DNA from 2 places in the Mesorhizobium sp. RSR565B genome. Region 2 is predicted to be linked to the other one. Evidence: predicted binding sites of a transcription regulator. Region 2 holds the regulator's gene; the other holds the start of a gene.

The links. The regulator PhoB, encoded in region 2, activates phosphate uptake and scavenging genes when phosphate is short. The targets are predictions, from matches to a motif close to TGTCATNNANCTGTCAT.
Region 1: a site for PhoB is predicted at 2,659-2,675, ahead of ACYG9R_RS06925 (ceramide glucosyltransferase). Genes of this name have one in related genera too.

The regions. Positions count from the first base shown of each region.
Region 1 is NZ_JBTTIE010000001.1:1,432,222-1,436,599, reverse strand. Features, by position in the region: gene argF (ornithine carbamoyltransferase) at 1-834, shown strand, start outside; gene ACYG9R_RS06935 (Hsp33 family molecular chaperone) at 943-1,974, shown strand; gene apaG (Co2+/Mg2+ efflux protein ApaG) at 2,161-2,553, opposite strand; gene ACYG9R_RS06925 (ceramide glucosyltransferase) at 2,777-3,928, shown strand; gene ACYG9R_RS06920 (O-succinylhomoserine sulfhydrylase) at 3,940-4,378, opposite strand, start outside.
Region 2 is NZ_JBTTIE010000001.1:2,900,444-2,904,821, forward strand. Features, by position in the region: gene pstA (phosphate ABC transporter permease PstA) at 1-575, shown strand, start outside; gene pstB (phosphate ABC transporter ATP-binding protein PstB) at 593-1,417, shown strand; gene phoU (phosphate signaling complex protein PhoU) at 1,459-2,163, shown strand; gene phoB (phosphate regulon transcriptional regulator PhoB) at 2,180-2,869, shown strand; gene ACYG9R_RS14155 (ROK family protein) at 2,900-4,135, opposite strand.

The DNA.
Region 1 (4,378 bases), 1.5 Mb from region 2:
CGCAAGGCGCGCCTCAAGGCCGGCGAACGGACCAAACCGCTCGAAGGCAAGGTGCTGGCCATGATCTTCGACAAGCCGTCGACGCGCACGCGCGTGTCCTTCGACGTCGGCATGCGACAGCTCGGCGGCGAGACCATCATGCTGACCGGCACCGAAATGCAGCTCGGCCGCTCCGAGACCATTGCCGACACCGCCAAGGTGCTGTCGCGCTATGTGGACGCCATCATGATCCGCACCACGTCGCATGAGCGGCTGCTCGAGCTGACCGAGAATGCCACGATTCCGGTCATCAACGGGCTGACCGACGACACCCATCCCTGTCAGCTGATGGCCGACATCATGACCTTCGAGGAGCATCGCGGTCCGGTTGCCGGCAAGACCATCGCCTGGACCGGCGACGGCAACAACGTGCTGCATTCGCTGCTCGAAGCTTCGGCGCGGTTCCGCTTCAACCTGAACGTCGCAGTGCCGGAAGGCAGCGAGCCGGCGCAAAAGCACATCGACTGGTCGAAGTCCAATGGCGGCAAGCTGCACTTCACCCGCTCGCCCGAAGAGGCCGTCGACCAAGCCGACTGCATCGTCACCGACTGCTGGGTGTCTATGGGCCAGGAACACCGCGCCCGCGGCCATAATGTCTTCTCGCCCTATCAGGTCAATGCGGCGCTGATGGCCAGGGCCAAGCCCGACGCCCTGTTCATGCACTGCCTGCCGGCGCATCGCGGCGAGGAAGTCACCGACGAGGTCATCGACGGTCCGCATTCGGTGGTCTTCGACGAAGCCGAGAACCGGCTCCACGCCCAGAAGGCGGTTTTGGCCTGGTGTCTGGGCGCTTGATCTCCAGGCGCTTGATCTCCAAGCGCTTGATCCGGGGCGACGCGATGCCTATTTGCGCCCCATCACGCAAATCAAGCGCGTTTGGACGCATGCACCCCTCCGGGCCGCATGGCCGCGCCCTGGAGCTTTGTCATGTTGGAAACGCATCAAGTGACTGAACATCACCCCAAACTCGGCGAGTTCGGCTATGCCGGCGACGATCATGTCGTGCCCTTCGAGGTAGGCCCGCTCGACGTGCGCGGCCGCACCGTGCAGCTCGGGCCGATGCTCGACGCCATCCTCAACCGTCATGACTATCCCGAGCCGGTCGCCCGCCTGCTGGCGGAAGCCTGTGTGCTGACGGTGCTGCTCGGCACCTCGCTCAAATTCGAGGGCAAGTTCATCCTGCAGACCCGCACCGACGGGCCTGTCGACATGCTGGTCGCGGATTTCTCCACGCCCTCGGCATTGCGCGCCTATGCGCGCTTCGATGCCGACCGGCTGGAGGCCCTGGTGGCCGCAGGCCAGACCTCGCAGCAGACGCTGCTGGGCAGCGGCGTTTTGGCGCTGACCATCGACCAGGGGGCGCACACGCAGCGCTATCAGGGCATCGTCCAGCTCGACGGCGAGACGCTGGAAGACGCCGCGCGCACCTATTTCCGCCAGTCGGAGCAGATCCCGACCGACCTCAGGCTGTCGGTGGCCAAGCTGCTGACGCCCGGCCCCGGCGGTGCTCGCGAGCAGTGGCGCGCCGGCGGTATCCTGGCGCAGTTCCTGCCGCAGTCGCCCGAGCGCATGCGCGTGCCCGACATTTCGGGGGGCGACGGCGATCCGCGCGACGTAATGAACGAGCCGGCCGACAATTCTTGGCGCGAGCTGGTGGCGCTGCTCGGCACCATCGAGCCGACCGAGCTGATCGACCCGACCATCGGCGCCGAGCGGCTGCTCTACAGGCTGTTCCACGAACATGGCGTGCGCGTCTTCGGCGGCGTGCCGGTTGCCGACCAATGTTCCTGCTCAAGGGACAAGATACGCGGCATCCTCGAGGGGTTTTCCGCGCAGGAGATCAAGGACAGCACCGAAGATGGCGGCATCCACGTCGCCTGCGAGTTCTGCTCGAAGCAGTACGACTTCGACCCGGCGGAGTTTGCAACTCAGTAGCATCTCTTCCTTCTCCCCGTTCACGGGGAGAAGGTGCCCGAAGGGCGGATGAGGGGCAGCGCGAACTTTGGTGAATGGCCGCGCATAGCCTACGTCATGTGCGTGGAAGATAACCTCATGAGTCCGGCGTCGCCCCTCATTGCACTGCCGGGCATTTCTCCCCGTATAGAGATGGGGAGAAAACCCCTAATTCACCGTCCGCCGCGTCCCCGGCAGATCCAGCGAAAACGCGGGAATAGCGACGTCGAACGTCTCGCCCTTTTTGTTGCGCATGGTGTAGTGGCCGACCATGATGCCGGAGGGCGTCGAGAGCGGGCAGCCTGACGTGTATTGATAGCTGTCGCCCGGATTGAGCTCAGGCTGGTCGCCGACCACGCCGGCGCCGCGCACTTCCTCGATCCGGCCGCTGCCGTCGGTGATGTGCCAGTAACGCGACATAAGCTGCACGAAATCGTCCGACTGGTTGTCGATCGTCACCTGGTAGCCCCAGACATAACGGTTCTCCGCCGGGTCCGAGCGGTCCTCCAGGTAGAACGGTCTGACCTGCACTTCGATGTTGCGCGTGACGGCGCGATACATGGGCTGCTCCGGTTGCGCGGCAAGGAACATTTGTCGCGCTATGCGGTTTGATACGCGCACAACGGCATGTCCTGCCAGCCTCAAAGCGGAGGTGCCGACAAACAATGTCATTTAAGTGACACACATGACAGTGTTGGTGTGCGCAAACCTTGCCGGCGACTCAAGGCCCATCTGTCGACTGACAAAGCAGCCGCGAGCGGCCTTTCCGGAGTGACCAGATCTCATGGAACTAGCTCTCACAGCCGCCTTCGCTTCCTCCGCTTTGCTTCTTTCCAATCTCGCCAGCATCCTGCTTGCTTCGTCGAAACTGCAAGCGCGTCGCCTTATCCCTCCGCCGTCCGACGAGCAGCCACCGGTCTCGATCGTCGTGCCGTCGCGCGGCGTGGAGCCGTTCACACAAGAGACGCTGCAGCGAGCCTTCTCGCTCGACTGGCCGCGCTACGAACTGATCTTCTGCGTCGCTCACGCCGACGATCCCGTCGTCAAACTGATAAACAGGGCGATCGTCCTGTTTCCCAACGTGCCGGCCCGGCTGCTGATCGGCGACGACCGCGTCAGCAGCAACCCGAAGCTCAACAATTGCGTCAAGGGCTGGGAAGCGGCGCGCTATCATTGGGTTATTCTGGCGGATTCCAACGTGCTGATGCCAAGGGATTACGTCCAGCACCTGATGGCGGCCTGGCGGACCAATACCGGGCTTATCTGCTCGACGCCGATCGGCTCTCGGCCGGATGGCTTTTGGGCCGAGGTCGAATGCGCGTTCCTCAACACGCTGCAGGCGCGCTGGCAATATGCCGGCGAGGCGCTCGGTCTCGGCTTTGCCCAAGGCAAGAGCATGCTGTGGAACAAGCCGATGCTCGATACCAGTGGCGGTATCCGCGCGCTGGCCGCCGAGATCGCCGAGGATGCTGCTGCAACCAAGCTGGTCAACGGACTGGGCCTGCGCGTCAATCTCGTTGCCTCGCCTTTCGAGCAACCACTGGGGCAGCGCCGACTTCCCGACATCTGGTCGCGCCAGGCGCGCTGGGCGCGGTTGCGCCGCGTCACTTTCCCGCTGTTTTTCGCACCCGAGATCCTGACCGGCGTCGCCGTGCCGTTGGCGTTGGCGCTGGTGGCGGCCGCAAGTGCCGGCATCAGCCTGCCGGCCACGGTGTTGGCCGTGCTGACGGCGGCCTACATTCCCGAATGCGCGCTGGCCGCGGCCAAGGGCTGGCACCTGTCGCTGCGCATGGTCCCGGCGATGATGGTGCGCGACATGATGCTTCCCGCCATTTGGGCGCGCGGCTGGCTGAGCGGCGCCGTCGACTGGCGCGGCAACATCATGACCATCGGCACCAAGACGGCCGAACTGGAAGAGGTTTCGTCGGGAGCGTGACGCCTCGCGGCCTATCCGGCTGCCTTCAGCGCCTGCGCAACGTCCTCCAGCAGATCGTCCGTATCCTCAAGACCGACCGACAGCCTGAGCGTTCCCGGCCCGATGCCAAGCTCGGCGCGAGCTTCGTCGCTGAGGTTCTTGTGCGTGGTGGTCGCCGGATGGGTGATCAGGCTCTTGGCGTCGCCGAGATTGTTGGAGATCAGCACGATGTCGAGCGCGTTCTGCAAGGCGAAGGCCGCCTGCTTGCCGCCCTTGACGTCGAGGCAGATCAGCGTCGATCCGCCCGTCATCTGCTTCTTGACGATGTCGGCCTGCGGGTGGTCGGCGCGGCCGGGATAGATGACGCGGGCGATTTCCGGCCGTCCTGCCAGGAAATCCGCGATCTTGGCCGCGCTTTCCGTCTGCTGGCGCACCCGAACCGGCAGCGTCTCCAGGCCCTTGAGCAGCGTC
Region 2 (4,378 bases):
TCGCCAAGAAGAACCGCTTTACGGACCTGATCGAAGTCAACATCAACAATCTCGCGGCGGTGCCGTCGATCGTCTTCGGTCTGCTTGGCCTTGCCGTGTTCATCAACTTCCTCGGCATGCCGCGCTCGGCTTCCTTCGTCGGCGGCCTGGTGCTGACCTTGATGACATTGCCGACCATAATCATCGCCACGCGCGCCGCCCTCGCCACGGTGCCGCCGTCGATCCGCTCGGCGGCCCTAGGTCTCGGCGCCTCCAAGATGCAGATGGTGTTCCATCACATCCTGCCGCTTGCCGCCCCAGGCATCCTTACCGGCACCATCATCGGCCTGGCGCGTGCGCTCGGCGAGACAGCACCGCTGCTCTTGATCGGCATGGTCGCTTTCGTCGCCGATTATCCGACGACGCCTTTCGATCCGGCGACCGCGCTGCCGGTTCAGATCTATATGTGGGCAAACGAGGCTGAGCGCGCTTTTGTCGAGCGCATGTCCGGCGCCATCATCATCCTGCTCGTCTTCCTCATGGCCATGAACATCACCGCGATCGTGCTCCGGCGCCGGTTCGAGCGGCGCTGGTAGAAAAAAGGCAATTTGGTATGAACATCATGACCGAACAGTCCCTTGAAAATGCAGTGGGCGACAAAATGAACGCCAAGTCGAACGAAGTCATCAAGATGCGCGGCGACAAGGTCGGCGTCTTCTACGGCGAGAAGCAGGCGTTGTTCGACGTCAATCTCGACGTCCGCCAGAACCAGGTGACGGCGCTGATCGGCCCGTCCGGCTGCGGCAAGTCGACCTTCCTGCGCTGCCTCAACCGCATGAACGACACCATCGATTCGGCGCGGGTGACCGGCAAGATCACGCTCGATGAAGACGACATCTACGACAAGAACATCGATGTCGTCGAACTGCGCGCCCGCGTCGGCATGGTGTTCCAGAAACCCAACCCGTTCCCGAAGTCGATCTACGAGAACGTCGCCTACGGCCCGCGCATCCATGGGCTGGCCAAGCGCAAGTCCGACATGGACCAGATCGTCGAGCAGAGCCTCAAGAAGGCAGCGATCTGGAACGAGGTCAAGGACCGCCTGCAGGAGCCCGGCACCGGCCTGTCCGGCGGCCAGCAGCAGCGCCTGTGCATCGCGCGCGCCATCGCCGTGTCGCCGGAGGTGATCCTGATGGACGAGCCCTGCTCGGCGCTCGATCCGATCGCCACCGCCCGTGTCGAGGAGCTGATCGACGAACTGCGCCAGAACTACACGATCGTCATCGTCACCCACTCGATGCAGCAGGCGGCGCGCGTGTCGCAGCGCACGGCGATGTTCCATCTCGGCTATCTCGTCGAGGAGGGCGCCACCGACAAGATGTTCACCAACCCCGACGACAAGCGCACCCAGGACTACATTACCGGCCGCTTCGGCTGAGCCGTCCGGCGGGTGAATTTTCAGGCACGAGGACCAAGATCATGGGTGAACATACCGTCGCCTCCTTCGATGAAGAGCTCGGGCAGATCAGCAAGCTGATCCGCGACATGGGCGATCTGGCAGGCTCGATGGTCAGCGGCTCGACCAGGGCGCTGCTCAATTCGGACAATGCGCTGGCACAGCGTGTCGTTTCCGACGACGCCATCATGGATGCGCGCCAGCGCGAACTGGACGACCGCGCCATCACGCTGATCGCCAAGCGCCAGCCGATGGCCAACGATCTGCGCGCCGTGGTCGGCTCGATCCGCATGGCCGGCGACCTCGAGCGCATCGGCGATCTCGCCAAGAACATCGCCAAACGCGTCGGCACCGTGGGCTTGAGCGTCACGCCGCGCGACCTCTCGCACTCCATCGATGCCATGGCGCAGCTGGTGCTGATCCAGGTGCAAGGCGTCGTCGAGGAATATGCCGCCACCGATGCGGCAGCTCTTGCAAAACTCAGGAATGACGACGAGCGCATCGACGTCAAATACACGTCCGTGTTTCGTGAGCTCTTGACCTACATGATGGAAGACCCTCGCAACATCACCGCCTGCACGCATCTCTTGTTCTGCGCCAAGAATCTTGAGCGCATCGGCGATCATGTCACCAACATCGCCGAAAATGCGTATTATGTGCTGACCGGCCAGCAATTGCCCGCCAATCGTCCGAAGCAGGACGAGACGGCGATGGCCACGCCGGCCTGATGAGGGTGAACTGCCTATGATCGCGCCACGCATCATGGTCGTGGAGGACGAGGAGCCGCTAGGCGTGCTCCTCCGCTACAACCTCGAATCCGAAGGCTATCACGTCGAGGTGGTGACACGCGGCGACGAGGCCGAGATCCGCCTGCAGGAAAACGTGCCCGATCTCCTGGTGCTCGACTGGATGGTGCCCGCTGTTTCCGGCATCGAGCTCTGCCGGCGGCTTAGAGTGCGGCCCGAAACCGAGCGGCTGCCGATCATCATGCTGACCGCGCGCGGTGAGGAAAGCGATCGCGTGCGCGGCCTGTCCACCGGTGCCGACGACTATCTGGTCAAGCCATTCTCGACGCCGGAGTTCATGGCGCGCGTGAAGGCGCTGCTGCGCCGGGCCAAGCCGGAAGTGCTGTCCAGCGTGCTCAAGGTCGGCGACATCGTGCTCGACCGCGAGTCGCACCGTGTCTACCGCAAGAAGAGCGAGATCAGGCTCGGACCGACCGAGTTCCGGCTGCTCGAATTCATGATGCGCCATCCCGGCCGCGTGTTCTCGCGCAGCCAGCTGCTCGACAATGTCTGGGGCGAGACGATCTACATCGACGAGCGAACCGTCGACGTCCATGTCGGGCGCTTACGCAAAGCGGTCAACAACGGCCGCATGCCGGATGTCATCCGTACCATTCGCGGCGCCGGCTACGCGATCAGGGAAGACTAGGATGCTGCGCGTCGCGCCGTTGCCGGCCATTCAGGCGACATGCTTGCCGGATTTGGCCTGAATGCCCGGCGCGAAAATCTCCTGATCGACGAAGCCGAGCGCGCGCATGGCACAGCCTTCGCGGATCAGCGGCAGCTCGTTGGGCTCGGTGTCGAAGGAGATCGATTTCGAGTGCTGGCCGCCGGCGGTCTGGGCGATCGCTTCGCGCAATGCCGGCTCGATCAGGTCGAAGGCGGCGGCGCTGACGCCAACCATGGCGACAGGCGCCGGGTCGATCAGCGCAAACAGGCTGCCGAGGCCGAAGCCGAGCGCCTCACCGGCCTTGCGATAGGCTTCGCGCTCCGGGCCATCGGTTTCGCGGGCGCGCGCGGCGAGTGCGCGCATATCAGCGTCGCCGATATCGACCGGCTCGGCATCTTCGCTCATCATTTTGGCGCTGCGCCAGATGGCGTAGTTTCCGGCATAGGCCTCGACGCAGCCGCGCCGCCCGCAGCGGCAGAGCGCGCCGCCCGGACGGTGGATCATGTGGCCGAACTCGCCGCCGGAGGAATGGGTGCCGGTGAACAGTTCGCCTTTCAGCACCAGCCCCATGCCGATGCCGTGCGACAAGAGGATCGCGATGAAATTGTCGCGGTAGCGCTCGGGCTGGCGCCATTGCAGGGCCACCGCCATCATATTGCAGTCGTTCTCCATGGTGGCAGGAATGCCGAATTCCGCTTCCAACATGTCGGCGAAGGCAATGTCGGTCAGTGGCGTGATTGGCGACCACAGCATGGCCCGCGCCTGCGAATCGGTGATGCCCTGGATGCCCATGGCAATGCGGGCGATGCTCTGGACATCGAGGTCCGGGTCCGCGAGACGCCGCCCGACGATTGCTACGCATTCGCCGATCAGCTCGTCGCGCGGCATGGTCAGCGTGTCGAGCCGGCGCTGTTCTTCCGCGACCACCTGGCCGGCATAGTCGATGACGGTGACGGAGAGGAAGTTCAGCGACAGCACCACGGTCATGACCGCCGCCGCTTCCGGGTTGAGGCCAAGGCCGACCTGCGGCCGGCCGCGTTTCAGCGAGCCGGTCTCGCCAGGCTTGCCTTCAATCAGGATGCCTTCTTGAATTAGATCAGACGAGATTGCCGATATCGTCGAATGGCTGAGGCCGGTGGTCGCCGCAATCTCGGTCCGCGACGGCTGGCCGGCCCGGCGCACGGCCGAAATCACCATCGCACGGTTGCGACGGCGCAGATCGTCGTGGCGGATCCCAACCGACATTTGTTTTCCTCCCGGCCTCCTCGCGCCTCATGATAGTGAAGGCGTTCGACGGCACCAGCCAAATATTGGCAGACGCCGGCAGCCCTGTCATTGTTTATTGCGGAGCTCGAAAAAATTCGGCAACGCCATCAGAATCCATCATAATCGATGTTGACAGTGCCTTATCATTGAACCAGTATTTTTTCGAGGCTCGAAAAAATGGAGCCTCTTTGTGCAGGCCTTCGGGCCGGTTTTGTCGCGCCG